3 regions of the Rahnella sp. ATs2 genome follow, and region 3 is predicted to be linked to each of the others. Evidence: predicted binding sites of a transcription regulator. Region 3 holds the regulator's gene; each other region holds the start of a gene.

Region 1 (6,819 bases), on a different contig from region 3:
AGAAAGAGCAGCAGCGATTGCTGTTTGAAGGTGGCTATCCGGTGCTGTCGAATGTGGCGAAGCGCAAGAAACTTCCACGCCCTTTCATTGACGATCACGGCCAGATTGTTGCCGATGACGAATGGTGGTCTGCGATGCAAATGACGGTTAAAAAAAGATGAAAGGCCGCCTGCTCGACGCCATCCCGCTGACGTCGCTTTCCGGCGTCGGAGCCAGTCAGGCAGATAAACTCGCTAAACTAGGCCTTGAAACTATTCAGGATTTACTGCTTCACCTTCCTTTGCGTTATGAAGATCGCACCCGCCTTTACACCATCAATGATTTACAGCCTGGCATTTTCGCAACCATAGAAGGCGAAGTGCTGCGCAGTGATATCAGTTTTGGCCGCCGCAGAATGCTGACCTGTCAGATAAGCGATGGCACTGGCATGGTGACGTTGCGGTTCTTCAATTTTAACGCCGCGATGAAAAACAGTCTGGCCGCAGGCCGTCGTGTCACCGCGTATGGCGAAATTAAACGCGGCACCATCGGCGCAGAAATTATCCATCCGGAATACCGCATTCAGGGTGAAAACAGTGAAGTGGTTTTGCAGGAATCGCTCACGCCGGTTTATCCGACAACGGAAGGTATTCGCCAGGCAACATTGCGTAAGCTGACCGATCAGGCTTTAGAATTACTCGATACCGTACCTATCGCCGAATTATTGCCGAAAGAATTAAGCCGTTCGCTGATCCCGCTTCCTCAGGCGCTGCATTTACTGCATCGCCCGCCGCCAGACATCCAGCTCGCCGATCTTGAGAAAGGTCATCATCCTGCTCAGCGACGCCTGATTATGGAAGAACTGGTGGCGCATAATCTCAGTATGCTGGCCGTTCGCGCCGGTACACAAAGTTATAAAGCACTGCCGTTGCACCATGACGATCGCCTGAAAAAACAGTTCCTCGCTTCTCTTCCTTTCAGCCCGACAGGTGCGCAGCAGCGCGTGGTGGCTGAAATCGAGCAGGATTTAGCGAAAAGCTACCCGATGATGCGTCTGGTTCAGGGCGATGTGGGTTCAGGCAAGACGCTGGTGGCCGCTCTCGCGGCACTCTGCGCTATCGCTCAGGGGCAACAGGTCGGATTAATGGCACCGACAGAATTGCTGGCCGAACAACATGCCAATAATTTCCGTCAGTGGTTTGAACCGCTAGGAATTCAGGTCGGCTGGCTGGCAGGAAAACAAAAAGGTAAAGCCCGGCAGGCGCAGCAAGACGCGATTGCCAGCGGTCAGGTTTCAATGGTGGTGGGCACGCATGCCATCTTCCAGGAGCAGGTTTTGTTCTCGTCACTTTCTCTGGTCATCATTGATGAACAGCACCGGTTTGGTGTACACCAGCGTCTGGCGCTGTGGGAGAAAGGCCTGCAACAAGGATTCCATCCGCATCAGCTGATCATGACGGCGACGCCTATCCCGCGAACTCTGGCCATGACTGCCTATGCGGATCTTGATACGTCAGTGATCGACGAACTGCCGCCAGGCCGTACGCCGGTGACAACCGTCGCGATCCCCGATACCCGCCGCAGTGATATTATCAGCCGCGTCAAAAGTGCCTGCGAGCAGGAAAATCGTCAGGCTTATTGGGTATGTACGCTGATCGAAGAATCAGAAATGCTCGAGGCTCAGGCAGCCGAAGCCACCTGGGAAGGACTGAAAGAGGCCCTGCCAGCGCTCAATATCGGCCTGGTGCATGGCCGCATGAAAGCGCAGGAAAAACAGGCCGTCATGCAGGCGTTTAAACAAGGCGAAGTGCAACTTCTGGTGGCGACGACCGTTATTGAAGTCGGCGTTGACGTGCCAAACGCCAGCCTGATGATTATCGAAAACCCGGAGCGTTTAGGGCTGGCGCAGTTACACCAGCTGCGCGGACGCGTCGGGCGCGGCGCCGTGGCTTCTCACTGTGTTCTGCTCTACAAAACGCCGCTGAGCAAAACTGCGCAGAAACGTTTGCAGGTACTGCGTGACAGTAACGATGGTTTTGTCATTGCCCAGCAGGATTTAGAGATCCGCGGACCGGGCGAATTACTGGGTACACGCCAGACCGGCAGTGCAGAGTTTAAAGTCGCGGACCTGTTACGCGACCAGGCAATGATCCCCGACGTACAACGTATAGCGCGCTATCTGCAACAGCAGTTCCCGGATCACGCCAAAGCATTGATAGAACGCTGGCTGCCGGAAAGAGTCAGATACACCAACGCCTGATCCCCTTCTCCATTCTCTCTTATCGTCGAAACATTATTAAAAATGATGTTTTGCGCCTTCACATTCATGCAAATTTTAATGTAACCGCAGCTGAACCGCTTTCTTCGTTGGTTATTTGATGACCTTCACAGAGTGGGGCAAAGTCGGTAACCGGTTTCACACCCCGCCACTACACTGATGATAATCAAGGCAACCGTGTCTGAACTCTTCAACATAAGGCCAATATTATTATGAGCATCAGCCAGTCACTCTTTAACTTTATAGAACTAAAGATCAGCCCTTTTGCTGCCCGGCTTTCCTCACAACGGCACGTCATGGCAGTACGTGACGGCTTCATTTCAGCAATGCCGTTTATGATTGTCGGCTCATTTTTACTGGTTTTTGTCCACCCGCCATTCTCGCCTGAATCTTCGTGGGGTTTCGCCAGGAGCTGGCTGGCGCTTTCGGCTAAATATGAAGTACAAATTTTGACGCCGTTCAATATGACGATGGGGATTATGTCGATCTACATCGCGGCATCGATTGCCTACAATCTGGCAAGAAGTTACAAACTTGACCCGTTTATGACGGCGATGCTGGCGCTGATGTCTTTTCTGCTGGTTGCTGCGCCGCAGGTTGATGAGAAAATGTCGACCGTCGCGTTGGGTGGCGTGGGCATATTTACCGCCATTCTGGTGGCGATTTATGTGACTGAGCTGACGCGGCTGCTGAAAAAATACAATATCGGCATACGCTTACCTGAACAGGTTCCTTCAAACATTAAGCATTCATTCGATTTGCTGATCCCGATTATTGCGGTGGTGGTGACGCTTTTCCCTTTGAGTTTGCTGGTGCAGTCAGGTTTCGACATGCTGTTACCACAGGCGATTATGGCGCTGTTCGAGCCGCTGATTTCCGCCGCTGACTCACTGCCCGCGGTACTTCTCGCCGTGCTGATTTGCCACCTGCTGTGGTTTGCCGGCATTCACGGTTCAGCCATCGTTTCCGGCATGTTGCAGGCTTTCTGGTTAACCAACCTTGGCCTGAATCAGACAGATCTCGCCGCAGGTTTACCGATGACGCACATCATGACCGAGGCTTTCTGGAATTTCCTGATCGTTATCGGCGGCTCCGGCGCAACCATCGGGCTGGTGTTGCTGTTTTGTCGCAGCAAGTCGGCGCATCTGCGCACAATGGGCAAACTCAGTCTGGTTCCCAGCTGCTTTAACATCAATGAGCCGGTGATCTTCGGCACGCCAATTGTTATGAACCCGGTATTTTTCATCCCCTTCCTTCTGGCACCGATGGTGAATGCCGTCATTGCCTACACTGCGGTTAAAACCGATCTTCTGCCGCATATGATTTCACTGGTTCCCTGGACATCTCCGGCGCCGATTGGCGCAGCCTGGGCAATGGGCTGGGATTTCAAAGTGTCGATTCTGGTCGTCATGCTGATGGCGCTTTCGATGGTGATTTACTATCCGTTTTTCAAGGTTTATGAAAAACAGCTGATGGCGCAGGAGAAAGCCGCTGAAGCGGAAGAGGTGTTTACGGAAAAGGCAGCACAGTAAGCGATAAATCAGGAGGAAAGGCAGGCACAGAAGCGAAACTTCTGTGCCTGTTTTTTAACTGAAAGCCGGAAATATTGGCAGCATCAGATACAGTTTAATGACGATCGCATTCGCAATATCAATGAAGAATGCACCGACCATCGGCACAACCAGGAAGGCCAGATGCGAAGGACCAAACTGGTTGGTGATCGCCTGCATATTTGCAATCGCCGTCGGCGTTGCACCCAGCCCGAAGCCGCAATGTCCGGCTGCCAGTACCGCGGCATCATAGTTTTTGCCCATTACGCGATACGTTACGAAAATCGCGTAAAGCGCCATCGCGATGGTCTGTACGATGAGGATTGCCATCATCGGCAAAGCCAGTGACGCCATTTCCCAAAGCTTCAGGCTCATCAGTGCCATCGCCAGGAACAACGACAGGCTGACATTACCCAGTACTGAAACGGCCCGGTCGAAAACACGATAAAAACCGAGCCACGCCATGACGTTGCTCAGGATCACACCCACGAACAGAACACAGACAAATGTCGGAATTTCGAAGGCAGACCCCTGAAGCAGGCTGGCAAAGTAAGTTCCAGCCATCAGACATATCGCGATCAGCGCGATCGTTTCCACCATCACCAGCGGGGTGATCATCCGCCCGATGGTCGGTTTTTCAAATGCGCTGGGATCGACGGCATCTTCCGGTGTGCCGTTTGGTGTTGAAGAATGGCTGACCAGATAACGCGCCACGGGACCGCCGATAATTCCACCTAACACCAGGCCGAAGGTCGCGCAGGCCATTGCAACTTCCGTCGCGTTTTCAAAGCCATAACGTTCGATAAACAGCTTGCTCCACGCCGCACCTGTTCCGTGACCGCCAGAAAGTGTAATCGAACCGGCCAGCAGCCCCATCAGCGGATCAAGCCCCAGCATTTTCGCCATCCCGATACCGATGGCGTTTTGCATCAGTAACAGGCCGATCACGACAAAGACCAGAAGAAATAAAGATTTGCCGCCTGCACGCAAGCTGGAAAGATTGGCATTCAAACCAATTGTCGCAAAGAACGCCAGCATCAGGGGCTCTTTCAGGGACATATCAAAGCCGATTTCCAATCCGAACATCTGATTGGCAATCAGCAACAGCAAAGCGACCAGTAACCCGCCGGCAACGGGCTCAGGAATAGTGTATTTCTTTAGAAATTTGACCGACTGGACGCATTTTCGTCCTAAAAGGAGTACCAACGTGGCGGCAACGAGCGTGCCGTAGGTGTCGAGTTGAATCATTGAAAAACTCCATTTTAAAAAAATATCCAAAAATATTATTGAGTTATAAACATCTCATTTAAGTATCATTTCCCCAGAGGCTGAATTAGAAGTCATTAAAGCTGCGATAAGCAAGAAAAACAGATCGTAAATCTCCCCCTAACCCAAACTACCCATCAAAAATTGCCGATAGCAAACGATTGCTTTTGTCGGTAATTTCAATAAAAATGCCCGCTTTGCCGCTTATTGGAATGCCACAACATGAGTTCGCAAACCGCAGAACAAGAAACACAGCCATCTGACCTCTCACGCCAGCAAAAAAGTGAACTGATTTACCGCCTCGAAGATCGTCCGCCACTTCCTCAGACGTTATTTGCCGCCTGTCAGCATTTGCTGGCGATGTTTGTTGCGGTAATCACACCGGCATTGCTGATTTGCCAGGCCCTGGGTTTACCCGCGCAGGATACACAGCACATCATCAGCATGTCGCTGTTCGCCTCTGGCCTCGCTTCCATTTTGCAGATTAAAACCTGGGGGCCTGTCGGTTCAGGTTTACTCTCCATTCAGGGCACCAGCTTTAACTTTGTGGCACCGCTTATCATGGGCGGAATGGCGCTGAAAAATGGCGGTGCCGATGTCCCGACCATGATGGCGGCGCTGTTCGGCACCCTGATGCTGGCTTCCTGTACTGAAATTATTCTTTCCCGTTTCCTGCATCTCGCACGCCGCATCATTACGCCGCTGGTTTCCGGCATCGTGGTGATGATTATCGGGCTGTCACTGATTCAGGTCGGACTGACGTCTATTGGCGGCGGTTACTCCGCCATGAGTGATCACACTTTCGGCGCGCCAAAAAATCTGTTGCTGGCTGCCGTGGTGCTGGTGGTGATTGTTCTGCTGAACCGTCAGCGCAACCCTTATCTGCGCGTGGCATCTCTGGTGATCGCCATGGCCGTGGGTTATCTGGCAGCCTGGATGATGGGGATGTTGCCCTCCGTCGCGCCAGCCACACAGACAAACTGGATAACCTTACCGACGCCGCTGTATTACGGTCTGGGCTTCGACTGGAATCTGCTGATCCCGCTGATGCTGATTTTCATGGTCACGTCGCTGGAAACTATCGGTGATATTACCGCGACCTCAGACGTTTCGGAGCAGCCGGTCAGCGGCCCGCTCTATATGAAGCGCATCAAAGGCGGTGTTCTGGCAAACGGCCTGAACTCAATGCTGTCTGCGGTATTTAACACTTTCCCGAATTCATGTTTCGGGCAAAACAACGGCGTGATTCAGCTGACCGGAGTTGCAAGCCGCTATGTCGGTTTTGTTGTCGCTCTGATGCTGATCATCCTTGGGCTGTTCCCTGCCGTAGCGGGTTTTGTGCAACATATTCCTGAACCGGTTCTGGGCGGCGCAACCATCGTGATGTTCGGTACGATCGCGGCTTCCGGCGTGCGTATTGTTTCCCGGGAGCGCCTTAACCGCCGCGCAATCATGATCATGGCGCTTTCACTGGCCGTCGGTATGGGTGTTTCCCAGCAACCGCTGATCCTGCAATTCGCACCCGACTGGCTGAAAACCCTTCTGTCTTCGGGAATTGCTGCCGGTGGTATTACTGCGATTGTTCTGAATCTGGTCTTCCCTCACGAAAAGTAATCACGGGATGTAATCCGTGTGTAACAGCGGCAGCGGGTCTGGAACCCCTGCCGCTTTTTATTGTCTCCATTCTGCTAACCTGTTGAGAAAAGTCGCTGTTTGCGGCATAAACAAAGAATCTTTTTTCCGCTT
Region 2 (6,819 bases), on a different contig from region 3:
ATACGCCGATTGTGGTGTTCTGCGCCGGGCGAACTGACGCCGGTGTCAGTGCCACCGGACAGGTGGTGCATTTTGATACGCCGGTTCTGCGTAAAGATGCCGCCTGGACGATGGGTGTAAATACCCATCTGCCAAAGGACATTGCGGTTCGCTGGTGCGCAAACGTGAGCGAGGATTTCCACGCCCGTTTCAGTGCCACCGCCCGCCGGTATCGTTACGTTATTTACAATAACCGCTACCGTTCAGCGATTTTGCACACTGGCGTGACCCATGTGCATATGCCGCTGGACGTGGAAAAAATGCAGCTGGCCGGGCAGGCGTTACTGGGCGAAAACGATTTCACGTCTTTCCGCGCATCTCAATGCCAGTCGCGTACGCCGTGGCGTTATGTCATGCATCTCAACGTCAGCCGTCACGGTAATTACGTGGTGGTGGACATCAAAGCGAATGCCTTTGTGCATCATATGGTGCGCAATATTGTCGGCAGTCTGGTTGAGATTGGTGCGGGCAATCAGCCGGTGGGCTGGATGTCAGAATTGCTGGCGGCGAAAGATCGTAATCTCGCGGCGGCGACGGGCAAGCCTGAAGGTTTGTATCTGGTGTCTGTTGATTATCCTGAGAAATTTGCATTACCTCAGGTGAATATGGGGCCACTGTTCCTGGAAGATTAAGGGACACTTTTAACGTTTATCGCATTAACGTTTATCAATACAGCGTTTTTGACCAGGAAGAGGTGGAGGATCTAATGGGCTTTATTCACTTTGTCATTGATTTCATTTTGCATATTGATGTGCATTTAGCGGAACTGGTTGCGCAGTATGGCATCTGGGTATACGGCATTTTATTCCTGATTTTATTCTGCGAAACGGGTCTGGTGGTCACGCCGTTCCTGCCGGGGGATTCGCTGCTGTTTGTGGCGGGTGCGCTGGCGGCATTACCCAGCAATGATCTCAATGTTCACGTGATGGTCGCACTGATGGCGATTGCGGCGATCGTGGGTGATGCGGTGAATTACACTATCGGTCGGGTATTTGGTGAACGTCTGTTCAGTAATCCGGACTCAAAGATTTTTCGTCGCAGTTATTTGGACAAGACGCACAAGTTTTACGAGAAACATGGCGGCAAAACGATTATTCTTGCGCGCTTCGTGCCGATCGTCCGCACGTTTGCGCCGTTCGTGGCCGGTATGGGACATATGTCCTACCGTCATTTTGCTGCATATAACGTGATTGGTGCGCTGGTTTGGGTGCTGTTATTTACCTATGCTGGCTACCTTTTCGGCGATCTGCCGATTGTTCAGGAAAATCTGAAATTACTGATCGTCGCTATCATCGTAGTGTCAATCCTGCCAGGTGTGGTTGAAATCTGGCGGCACAAACGCGCAGCGGCGAAAGAAAAGCGTCAGCAGGATTAATCTCTGACGATTTTTTGTGCGAGCGCTTTAAAATTTAAGGCATTAAACCTGAGGGTAAGACCAGTTTTTTATCCACAGTGTCTGGCCGTTATGGTTTAATGAGCGACAATTTATGGTCTGTTCCTGCGAACAACCCTTCTGTGGCGCGGTGTGTGAGATTTTTTATCACCCCGCATACAGGCGATTTTGGGTAGGTTTCAGGGGACTTGTTACAGCATGAACAGCGGACTGGCTTCGGCCGGGTTCAAACAGAAAGGTTATCGATGAGCTGGATTGAACGAATTCTTAGTAAGAGCACTGACTCGCAAACCCGTAAGGCAAGCATTCCTGAGGGCGTCTGGACTAAATGCGACAGCTGCGGGCAGGTTCTTTACCGCGCCGAGCTTGAGCGCAACCTCATGGTGTGCCCTAAGTGCGACCACCATATGCGCCTTACCGCGCGTATGCGTCTGTCCACTTTCATGGACGAGGGCAGTGAGGTTGAATTAGGCAGCGAGCTTGAGCCTAAAGATGTTCTGAAGTTTAAAGATTCCAAGAAATATAAAGATCGTCTGGTGGCTGCTCAGAAAGAAACCAACGAAAAAGATGCACTGATCGTCATGAAAGGCACCCTGTACGGTATGCCAATTGTGGTGGCATCTTTTGAATTTGCTTTCATGGGCGGTTCAATGGCTTCTGTTGTGGGTGCGCGTTTCGTACGTGCCGTCGAACAGGCGCTGGAAGATAACTGTCCTCTGGTGTGTTTCTCTGCCAGTGGCGGCGCACGTATGCAGGAAGCGCTGATGTCGCTGATGCAGATGGCGAAAACCAGTGCAGCATTGGCGAAATTACAGGAACGCGGCCTGCCGTACATTTCTGTACTGACTGACCCAACCATGGGCGGTGTGTCTGCCAGTCTGGCGATGTTGGGTGACATTAACGTCGCTGAGCCGAAAGCATTGATCGGTTTCGCCGGTCCACGTGTTATCGAGCAAACCGTACGTGAAAAACTGCCGCCGGGCTTCCAGCGCAGTGAGTTTCTGATCGAGAAAGGTGCGATTGATATGATCGTACGTCGTCCGGATATGCGCGCCAAACTGGGCAGCGTTCTGGCGAAGCTGACCGGACATCCGGAGCCGAATGTGGTTGACGTCCATGTTCCTGTCAACGGTTCTGCCGCTGACAACCAGGACGCCTGATCGAACAGGGTAAAAGCCGGTCAGTGAGTCGGGCGGCCATCTGATGTTGTGCCGCCCGCTGTTTCTTTGCAAAACAGGCAGCCCGTGCTTTTACTCTGTCGGTGAATTCTGACAAAGAGGGCATTGCCTGCTTTCACAGTCTGGTGATGTAGTGTCGAAGTGAACCTGATAAGGTTGAACGGGACTCATGCAAAATCAACTTATTCCCCAAGCCACGTCGCCTTTGGCCACGTGGCTTTATTATCTCGAACATCTCCATTCTCAGGCCATAGAGCTTGGCCTTGACCGGGTCAGAGCGGTTGCCGAAAAACTCGATTTACTGACTCCTGCGCCGCGTGTTTTCACCGTAGCCGGAACCAACGGTAAAGGCACGACCTGCGCGACACTTGAATCTGTCCTGATGGCTGCCGGATACCGTGTGGGTGTTTACAGTTCCCCGCATCTGGTGCGTTATACCGAGCGTGTGCGTATTCAGGGCGAAGAGTTGCCGGAATCTGCGCACTGCGAATCTTTTGCGGTACTCGAAGCCGGGCGGGGCGATATTTCTCTGACCTATTTCGAATATGGCACATTGTCGGCATTGCATCTGTTTAAACAGGCTAAGCTGGATGTGGTTATCCTTGAAGTCGGTCTGGGCGGGCGTCTGGATGCGACCAATATTGTTGATGCCAGCGTGTCTGTCGTCACCAGTATTGCCCTCGATCACACTGACTGGCTGGGTTCTGACCGTGAAAGCATTGGTCGCGAAAAGGCCGGAATTTTCCGTGCTGGTAAACCTGCTGTAGTCGGTGAGCCGGATATGCCTCAATCTATTGCTGACGTCGCACAGGAAAAACAGTCTGATTTATACCGCCGCGGTGTGAACTGGCATTTTTCTGCTGATGCAGGATGCTGGCGCTGGGCGGCACTCGACGCCGGTAAAGAAGTGAATATTCTGGATGCTTTGCCGTTGCCTAATGTGCCGCTGGCGAATGCGGCGACCGCGCTGGCAGCACTGCATTATTCCGGTCTGAATGTTCCTGAAGCCGCACTCCGCAGCGGCTTACAGCGCGCTGCGCTGCCGGGGCGTTTCCAGACGGTGAGTGAGTCGCCGCGACTCATACTGGATGTCGCACACAACCCGCATGCCGCCGCTTATCTGGCTGGACGCCTGGCTGAACAGCCACGTAATGGCGGCAAGGTGCGCGCCGTCGTCGGAATGTTGAAAGACAAAGATATTGCCGGTACGCTGGCTTGTCTGTCGCCTCAGGTCGATGAATGGTATTGCGCACCGCTGGAAGGCCCGCGCGGTGCCAGCGTTGCCGAACTGACGGTACATTTACCTCAGGCACGCCCATTTGATGATGTGGAGTCTGCCTGGAGACAGGCTATGCAGGAGGCGGCTCCTCAGGATATTGTGATTGTCTGCGGCTCGTTTCATACCGTAGCTCACGTAATGGATGCTATAGACACGGGGAAAACCAGTGGCAAGTAAGTTTCAAAATCGTCTGGTCGGGACCATTATTCTGGTGGCGCTGGGCGTCATCATTCTGCCCGGTTTACTCGACGGCAAGAAAAAGCATTACGAAGACGAATTTGCGTCGATTCCCCTGGTGCCAAAACCGGGTGATGTTGAGGAACAGGATTCGGTGCCTCCGGTAACGCAATCGCTGCCTGCTCAGCCACCGGAAGGGGCAGATCAGTCCATGACGGGCGGGCAGAACACTGACAGTTCTGCCAACAACACCAACGCCGCCAATCATGGCAATGTGGCACCGGGTAATACCACGGTGGAATCGCAGCCGCCGGTCACCACGATACCTGAACAGAAAAAACCGGTGCAGACGGCTCCGGTCAAACCTGTACAGCAGAAGCCGAAAACGATTGAGCCTAAGCCGATGGTGGAAGCAAAACCGACGGTAAAACCTAAACCTGTTGAACAGCCGAAGCCGGTTGAGCAGCCTAAAGCGGTTGCCGAGCAGCCAAAACCTGTTGAGCAACCTAAACCTGCGGCGGAAGAGAAAGCACCGGCAGGGCAGTCGTATGTTGTGCAGTTGGGTGCGCTGAAGAACGCCGCGAAAGCCAATGAGATTGTGGCCAATCTGCGGTTGTCTGGTTTCCGTGCTTACACAGTGCCTGCAACACCGGTACAGGGGCAGATCACGCGCCTGTATGTGGGGCCTGATGCATCGAAGCAGAAACTTGAAGCGTCACTTCCGCAATTGCAACAGCTGAGCGGATTAGGCGGGCAGGTTCGGGCATACAGCGCTCACTGACCCTGCGCACTTGAAGCCGCAGCTGTGTTCGCTGCAATCGAGGACCCGAATCACTGACTAATGTCAGCTCATCGGGATCCTCTCATTTGCTGCCTTGCTACAACTCCAATTGCCTGGGTCTGATAATGATAAATACCACGGAGGGCACAAGCGATTTGTGCCCTTTTTCTATAAGATCCTCTGGTTGGGTTTTTATAGGTTTATGCTGCGATTGAGGTTTTTTTAATCGCTATTATTAATTTGTCTGGCCGGCAGATTTCCCCTACGCAAACGTTTTCTTTTTCTGTTAGAATTCGCCGCGAACTGGATGCCGGGGTAGACGTGACTGGATTAGACACTGGAATAGTTAATGGTCTGGATTGATTACGTCATTATTGCGGTTATCGGATTTTCTGCTTTAGTCAGTTTGATCCGTGGTTTTGTTCGCGAGGCTTTATCGCTGGTAACCTGGGCTTGCGCCTTCTTTGTTGCCAGCCATTATTACCCTTATCTCGCCATCTACTTCACGCGTTTCGAAGATGAGTTAGTTCGAAACGGGATCGCAATTGCCATCTTGTTCATCGCGACGTTGATCGTAGGTGCAATTGTCAACTATGTGATCAGTTCGCTGGTGGAAAAAACCGGTTTGTCCGGCACTGACAGGGTGTTAGGTGTGTGCTTCGGCGCACTGCGCGGGGTGTTAATCGTCTCTGCGATGCTGTTCTTCCTGGATACCTTCACCAGTTTTTCACAAAGTGAAGACTGGAAACAATCCCAGTTGATCCCACAATTCAGTTATATCATCAGGTGGTTCTTTGACTACCTGCAGAGCACGTCGAGTTTCTTGCCAAAACATATTTAGTTCTGGCAGCGCTGAAGAGGAAAAGACAACATGTGCGGTATTGTCGGTATCGCCGGTTTCATGCCGGTAAACCAGTCGATTTATGACGCGTTAACGGTGTTACAACACCGTGGGCAGGATGCCGCAGGCATCGTCACCATTGATGCCAATAATAACTTCCGTTTACGGAAAGCGAATGGCCTGGTGAAGGATGTTTTCGAAGCCCGCCATATGCAACGCTTACAGGGCAACATGGGTATTGGCCATGTGCGCTACCCAACGGCTGGCAGTTCCAGCGCTTCAGAAGCTCAACCTTTTTACGTCAACTCTCCGTTCGGCATCACCCTTGCGCATAACGGTAACCTGACCAATGCTCACGAATTGCGAAGCAACCTGTTCGAAGGTCAGCGCCGCCATGTGAACACCACTTCCGATTCTGAAATCCTGCTCAATATCCTGGCGAGTGAACTGGATCGTTTCCAGCATTACCCGCTGGAAGCCGATAACATTTTCGCTGCGGTTGCCGCGGTGAATTTGAAAATCCGTGGCGCTTACGCCTGTGTGGCGATGATCATCGGTCACGGCATGCTGGCGTTCCGTGACCCGCACGGTATCCGTCCGCTGGTTATCGGTAAGCGTACGCTGGAAGGTGGCCGTAATGAGTACATGGTGGCATCTGAAAGTGTGGCACTCGATACATTAGGTTTTGAGTTCCTGCGTGACGTTGCGCCAGGCGAAGCGGTGTACATCACCGAAAAAGGCCAGCTCTACACCCGCATGTGTGCTGAAAATCCTCAGTACAATCCGTGCCTGTTCGAGTACGTGTATTTCGCGCGTCCTGACTCCTTCATCGACAAGATTTCCGTCTACAGCGCCCGTGTTCGTATGGGTGAAAAGCTGGGCGCGAAAATTGCCCGTGAATGGGAAGATCTGGACATCGACGTGGTCATTCCTATCCCGGAAACCTCCTGCGATATCGCGCTGGAAATCGCCCGTATCCTGAATAAACCGTACCGCCAGGGTTTTGTGAAAAACCGCTACGTGGGCCGTACCTTTATCATGCCGGGACAGCAGGAACGTCGTAAATCGGTACGCCGTAAACTGAATGCCAACCGTGCTGAATTCCGCGATAAAAACGTGCTGCTGGTGGAT
Region 3 (6,819 bases):
TTGTGAAACGTTAATATTTGCACTCTGCTATCAAAAATATTGAAGGCTAAAATATGTGGTCAGAATACGCTCTGGAAGTCGTTGATGCGGTGGCAAGAACCGGAAGCTTCAGTGCGGCGGCACAGGAACTACATCGGGTCCCTTCTGCCATCAGCTACACCGTTCGTCAGCTCGAACAATGGCTGGCGGTGCCCTTGTTTGAACGTCGACACCGCGACGTCGTTTTAACGCCAGCGGGCAAAGTTTTCGTGGATGAAGCGCGGGTTCTGATAAAAAAAATGATAGCTACAAGACGCCAATGTCAGCAGGTTGCCAACGGCTGGCGGGGCGAGTTACGTATTGCTGTCGACAGAATTGTTAAACCGGCAAGAACCCGGCGACTGGTGCTGGATTTCTATCGTCATTTTCCTGATACGGAGCTGATTATTCATTCCGAAGTGTTTAATGGTGTGTGGGACGCACTGGTTGACGGACGTGCTGATGTGGCAATCGGTGCGACGCGGGCGATACCGGTTGGTGGTCGTTTCAGTTTTCGCGACATGGGGTTTATGGACTGGCACTGCGTGGTCAGCCCGCAGCATCCGCTGGCGCAGTTACCGGGTGCGCTCAGTGATGACCAGCTCAGGCCTTATCCCGCATTGTGTCTTGAAGATACCTCGCGGACGTTGCCTAAGCGTGATACCTGGACACTCGATAACCAGCGGCGTCTGGTTGTGCCGGACTGGACCTGCGCGCTTGAATGTCTGAGTGAAGGTTTATGTGTGGGAATGATGCCGGTACATCGCGTGAGCCATCGCATTGAGCAGCAGACATTGCAGGTTCTGGCGCTGGAGAATACCTTCCCTGACAGCCCGTGTTGCCTCACGTGGGACCAGAGTAATCCGTCACCTTCACTGGCGTGGTTGCTGGAATATATGGGTGATACAGAAACGATGAACCGTGAATGGTTGCGGGACTGAGAAATAAAACGCCTGCAAAAGCAGGCGTTATAAAAGATTAAAGGCAAACATTAACGGCGATAGTCGCGGTACGGGCCATCGGCCACCGAACGACGCTCAACCAGTTTCGGATGCACCTCGATGGTCTGTGATTCTTCACGTTTGCTGACGATGCGGTCGAGTAACATAGTAAAGGCCATCTCACCCAACCGTTCTTTCGGCTGATGCACGGTCGTCAGTGCCGGAGAGAAGTACCGCGCATTACGCACGTTATCGTAACCAATCACCGAAATATCTTGCGGGACGCGCAATCCGAGTTCATCAGCGGCGCAAATTGCGCCCATCGCCATGACATCACCCCCGCAGAAGACGGCGGTGGGGCGTTGTTTCTGCATCAGAATCTTATGCATCGCCTGATAACCTGACTCCGGCTCGAAATCGCCCTGAACCACCCATTCTTCGCGAAGCGGGATATTGGCTTCCGTCAGCGCTTTGACAAAACCCTGGAAACGACCGCCGCCGGTGTTACGCGCGAGTTGTCCCGGGATTACGCCAATATCACGATGCCCGCGTTCGATCAGATAGCGTCCGGCCATATATCCGCCTTCGAAAGCATTGTCGATAATGCTGTCGGTGAAGTTTTTACGCGCTTCGCCCCAGTCCATCACCACCATAGGAATCGAACGATACTCTTCAAGCATATTGAGTAATTCATCAGGGTATTCCGCGCACATGACCAGCAGACCATCGACGCGTTTTTGCGCCAGCATTTGCAGATAGGCCTGTTGTTTTTCCAGATTGTTGTGCGAGTTACACAAGATCAGCGTATAGCCTTTGGAGAAGCAGCTGTTCTCTACGGCTTCAATCACCTCGGCGAAATAGGGCGCTTCACTGGAGGTTGCCAGCAGACCAATTGTCTTGGTGTTATTCACTTTAAGACTACGGGCTACGGCGCTCGGCGAATAATGTAGCTCTTTAATGGCAAGCAGCACTGCTTCCCTGGTTTCTTCGGCGACGAAACGTGTTTTATTGATGACGTGCGACACGGTTGTAGTGGAAACGCCAGCGCGCTTTGCGACATCTTTAATCGTTGCCATGTAAAGAATGACTCCTGAACTTCCGTGCTTCAGCACGTTAGCATTATGTTAATCGTTTGCTTGCGCTGATTACACTGCGGACATCTAAAAGGGCAGTGTAATCATTGGGTGGATTCTTCAGAATGAGGCGTGAAATGCTCTCGGGTGAAATCGACCGGCACACAGGCGTGTTAACCGACAATTTTCTCTTATAATGCATGAAAGTGGAAGTAAAATTGTCATGTTCACATTTTCATTCAGCAGAAGATTTTAAAAGTGAATTATGCGAAAATGCGTTGGCACACATTTAGTGTGGCTAAAAGAAACGCCACAACTTGATCCGAAAGGGGGTTTGATGGACAGCAACCTGAAATTATCGTTGATCACCACGGTATGCGCTTTGCTCATGATTATCGCTTTCAGCTTCACGGCAGTGATGAACTAATCTGGCACTAAGACAGTAGTGAGACGCAACAAAAAAGGGCGATACCTTTCACAGGAATCGCCCTTTTCAATTTTACGCAGTGACCGTTACCGCCGATACTCTTCCCTGCAGAAACTCTTCGTTAAGTGCTATTCAATGGCTGATTAGCGAAACTTCAGACTTAACGAATTGTTTATTATCGGATTGTTTGTGGGGTCATCACCCGACGTGCGCCAACATAGTGGTCTTGCCAGTAATCATCGCCCAGTGAGGTGATTTTGATGTCTTCACCGGTTCTTGGCGACTGAATGAATTTGCCGTTGCCAACATAAACACCCACATGATCCGCTGCGCCGCGGTTGTTGATTCTGAAGAACACCAGATCACCGCTTTCAAGTTCGCCACGTTTCACCGGCGCTGCATCGCGCAGGTGGTACATCTCGTTTGCCGTGCGCGGCATTTTAATGCGGATCAAATCTTTATAAGCGTAATAGACCAGACCGCTGCAATCAAAACCGGTATTCGGAGAAGTTCCTCCCCAGCGATAAGGTTTGCCGACCTGGTGCATCAGCTTAGTCATCGCCGTTTGTTGTGCGTGCTGATAGCGTTTTTTATGTGTCGCACTCAGCGTAATAGGTTTGGTGTCTTCTTCGCGTAATTTTTTACCTTTACGGTGTCGGCCATACGCTTCTTTCTTGCTGATTTTTTCACTGCTTTTTTTGGCAAGCGCTCGTGATTTAGTGGCTTTATCTGTCTTTTTCTCGGCCCGCGTTGTCCTGAGTGTTTTTTCTTTTTTGCTTTCGGCCCGGGTCGTTTTTACGCTTTTCTCAGAAGTTGTCTTGCGTTTGACCAGTTCGGTGCTGCTGACCTTCTTCGATTTTGATGCTTTTTCCTGAGTCTTTTTCTCTGTCACCGGTGCGACTTTTGTTTTTTTACTGGTTTTCGCCGCCACTGTCTTTCGCTTTCGCCGTTCTTCCGGCGTCAGGGAATTAACATGACTCTTTCGCTGATCGGCAGAGACGCGGGTCTGTGGCGACGCATGAGCCATATTAAGAAACAGCTGGGTAAAGAGCAGCACAAAAAGCGTGAACAGTAAGCGCATAGCTTCGTTACCATGAGTGGTTGGGTTAAACATCAGGGATGTCAGAGTATTGCCTAAAAGAACCCGACAAAAAAGCACGAATTGACTCGATTCTAGATCATATTGTGAGAAAAAGTTAATAGCTTTTTTTATGTCGAAATATCCGCCATTTTTAGTCAAAAAAATAACCATTTTTCATCAGGTTAATATTTGAGATAAAGAATGCGATTTGGCAAATCTGACATTATCGTCGAACGGCAAAAATGTTATTCTCGATGAATCTTTAAATATGTGATGTTCAGCGCAGCCGCCAAAAATTGTTTAATAAAATGCCAGTATTGAGAAAGACCCCACAAAAAATGGCGTTTTTATCTGATGGCTGGCGTCGTTACAATAGAAAGTATTGTGTTTGCGCACCGTTTTTGGGTGCCGCGCGTGATGAGTAATGACCGTGACAGCCTGTACCGGCTTGAGGAAGCAAGAAATGACTACTCCAACTATTGAAAAAATTCAGAAGCAAGTATCTGAAAACCCGATCCTGCTTTACATGAAAGGTTCTCCAAAGCTGCCAAGCTGCGGTTTTTCCGCTCAGGCTGTTCAGGCGCTTTCAGCCTGTGGCGAACGTTTTGCTTATGTTGATATTTTGCAGAACCCGGATATCCGCGCAGAAATGCCAAAGTTTGCTAACTGGCCAACTTTCCCGCAGTTGTGGGTTGATGGCGAACTGGTCGGCGGTTGTGACATCGTGGTTGAGATGTTCCAGCGCGGCGAACTGCAGCAGCTGATTAAAGAAACTGCTGAAAAATACAAATCTTCTGAAGAGTAATTCTAAGAAGGCCGCCGTCCTTTGAGGAGGGTGAAAACAAAAAGAGCGACATTGCGTCGCTCTTTTTTATGTCTGGATCCAGCCAGCCGTGCGGATTACTGCTGATTTTCCTGCTGCACGGTTTCGTCTTCCGCTTCTTCTGCGGTCAGGGGCAACGGCCAGCCGCCAAGACGCTTCCAGCGGTTCACCAGCTCACAGAACAGCTCAGCAGTGCGTTCTGTGTCATACAGTGCAGAGTGAGCCTGACTGCTGTCAAACACCATTCCCGCGCTGATACAGGCTTTTGCCAGCACCGTTTGCCCGAGCACCAGTCCGCTTAACGCCGCAGTATCAAATGTGGCGAAAGGGTGGAACGGGTTACGTTTCAGCCCGGCGCGCTCGGCTGCCGCCATCAGAAAACTGTGATCGAAGTTGGCGTTATGCGCCACGATGATTGCGCGGTTACAGTTTTGCTCTTTCATCCCTTTGCGGATGACTTTAAAAATCTCGTGCAGGGCTTCATATTCACTGACTGCGCCGCGCAACGGGTTGGTCGGATCGATACCGTTAAACGCCAGCGCTTCCGGCACCAGTACCGAACCTTCAAAAGGTTCTACGTGGAAATGCACGGTCTCATCGCTTTGCAGCCAGCCGTCCTCATCCATCTTCAATGTGATTGCTGCAATTTCCAGCAGCGCATCGGTTTGGGCATTAAATCCGGCAGTTTCAACATCAATGACTACCGGATAAAAACCACGAAAACGGCCTCTCAGGGCGTTAATGTCACTATTCTCGGCCATTAGTTTCTTATCTTCATCGAATTCAGCGCGCATTATGACAAATTTTGCCGTCCGTTGCAGGGCTGCGGCAAAAATTGGGCAATAAAAAAGGGCGCATTTGCGCCCCTTTCAACATTCAAGGGGATCAGTTGCCCAGACCCTGGCCCGCATGTTTGGATTCGATAAGCTCGATTTTGTAACCGTCCGGATCTTCAACGAAGGCGATAATGGTGGAGCCGCCTTTAACCGGACCGGCTTCACGGGTCACTTTGCCACCCGCATTGCGGATGTCATCACAGGTTTGTGCCACGTTATCGACACCCAGAGCGATGTGCCCGTAAGCGGTGCCGATGTCGTAGCTGTCAACGCCCCAGTTGTAGGTCAGTTCAATGACTGCGCCTTCGCTTTCATCGGTGTAACCGACGAATGCCAGGGAGTATTTGTATTCGGTGTTTTCGCTGGTGCGCAGCAGGCGCATGCCTAACACATCGGTATAGAAGCTGATTGCGCGTTGCAGATCGCCAACACGAAGCATGGTATGGAGTAAACGCATAGGTTCCTCTTTATTTGCAGGATGAGAATTATCGGTTCAAGCCTAACTGATAGAGACCATTTTGTCTGTAAAACGACGCTCAGTTGCTGAAGGCCTGACCAAAAAAAGCAGCAGAAGGAGGGCCTCTTCTGCTGCAAGGATGGTGTTACTCTTTTTTAATCATTACAACGTCGGGTAGTCGGTATAACCCTGAGCACCGCCGCCGTAGAAGGTTTCTGGTTGTGGATCGTTAAGCGGAGCGTGGGATCTCAGGCGTTCAACCAGATCCGGGTTAGCGATATAGCTGCGACCGAAAGCCACGGCGTCGATGTAACCTTTTTCGATAAGTTCTTCGCCTTTCTCAGCGGTATAAGCGCCGGCCCCGACAATCACGCCCTGATAATGAGCGCGGATCACCGCACGGAATTCAGCCGAGTAAGGTTTACCGCCTGCCCAGTCAGGTTCAGAAATATGCAGATAAGCGAGTTTACGTTTGTTCAGCTCATCCAGCAGATAGATAGCTGCCTGCTCCTGATCTTCACCGTTATCCAGCCCGTTAAACGGACCCATTGGTGAAATACGGATACCCACACGGTCTGCGCCGATAGCGCCGATAGCGGCATCGACCACTTCCAGCGTCAGGCGGGTACGGTTTTCAATGCTGCCGCCGTATTCGTCTTCACGCAGGTTAGATGCCGGAGACATGAACTGGTGCAACAGGTAACCGTGCGCCGCATGCAGCTCAATGTAATCAAAACCAGCCTCTGCAGAACATTCTGCCGCGTGGCGGAAATCGTTGATGATCCCCGGGATTTCGCTCAGTTCAAGCGCGCGCGGTGTCGGGCAATCGACACGAATGGCGTGGCCTTGCTCATCGCGCAGGCTGGTGCGGGTTTCAGGATTCACAGCAGAAGGCGCAACCGGCGTCTGGTTATCCGGCTGAACGCTGTTATGAGAAATTCGGCCCGTGTGCCAAAGCTGAACCGCAATGTGGCCATTTTTCTGATGCACACCTGCGACGATTTTTTTCCACGCAGCCACTTGTTCTGGCGTGTGCAGACCCGGCGCACCGGCATAGCCTTTCGCCTGGAAGGAAACCTGAGTAGCTTCGGTAATGATCAGGCCGGAACTGTGGCGCTGCGCGTAATATTCGCCCATCAGCGGGGTAGGGATGTCACCCGGTT

Evidence for each region. The regulator PurR, encoded in region 3, represses purine synthesis genes. The targets are predictions, from matches to a motif close to CANGCAAACGTTTGCNTG.
Region 1: ACJY2G_RS22515 (nucleobase:cation symporter-2 family protein) is a predicted target of PurR. The motif match lies at 5,224-5,241, and genes of this name have one in related genera.
Region 2: cvpA (colicin V production protein) is a predicted target of PurR. The motif match lies at 5,111-5,128, and genes of this name have one in related genera.

The regions. Positions count from the first base shown of each region.
Region 1 is NZ_JBLYPL010000027.1:34,853-41,671, forward strand. It holds gene trmH (tRNA (guanosine(18)-2'-O)-methyltransferase TrmH) at 1-161, shown strand, start outside; gene recG (ATP-dependent DNA helicase RecG) at 158-2,239, shown strand; gene ACJY2G_RS22505 (PTS sugar transporter subunit IIC) at 2,470-3,789, shown strand; gene gltS (sodium/glutamate symporter) at 3,844-5,055, opposite strand; gene ACJY2G_RS22515 (nucleobase:cation symporter-2 family protein) at 5,296-6,687, shown strand.
Region 2 is NZ_JBLYPL010000006.1:49,885-56,703, forward strand. It holds gene truA (tRNA pseudouridine(38-40) synthase TruA) at 1-671, shown strand, start outside; gene ACJY2G_RS07540 (DedA family protein) at 746-1,414, shown strand; gene accD (acetyl-CoA carboxylase, carboxyltransferase subunit beta) at 1,678-2,592, shown strand; gene folC (bifunctional tetrahydrofolate synthase/dihydrofolate synthase) at 2,780-4,066, shown strand; gene dedD (cell division protein DedD) at 4,056-4,847, shown strand; gene cvpA (colicin V production protein) at 5,197-5,688, shown strand; gene purF (amidophosphoribosyltransferase) at 5,719-6,819, shown strand, end outside.
Region 3 is NZ_JBLYPL010000019.1:65,851-72,669, forward strand. It holds gene punR (DNA-binding transcriptional activator PunR) at 54-959, shown strand; gene purR (HTH-type transcriptional repressor PurR) at 1,010-2,035, opposite strand; gene cydH (cytochrome bd-I oxidase subunit CydH) at 2,370-2,459, shown strand; gene ACJY2G_RS19450 (C40 family peptidase) at 2,635-3,540, opposite strand; gene ACJY2G_RS19455 (hypothetical protein) at 3,895-4,023, shown strand; gene ACJY2G_RS19460 (Grx4 family monothiol glutaredoxin) at 4,004-4,345, shown strand; gene rnt (ribonuclease T) at 4,441-5,157, opposite strand; gene gloA (lactoylglutathione lyase) at 5,249-5,656, opposite strand; gene ACJY2G_RS19475 (alkene reductase) at 5,819-6,819, opposite strand, start outside.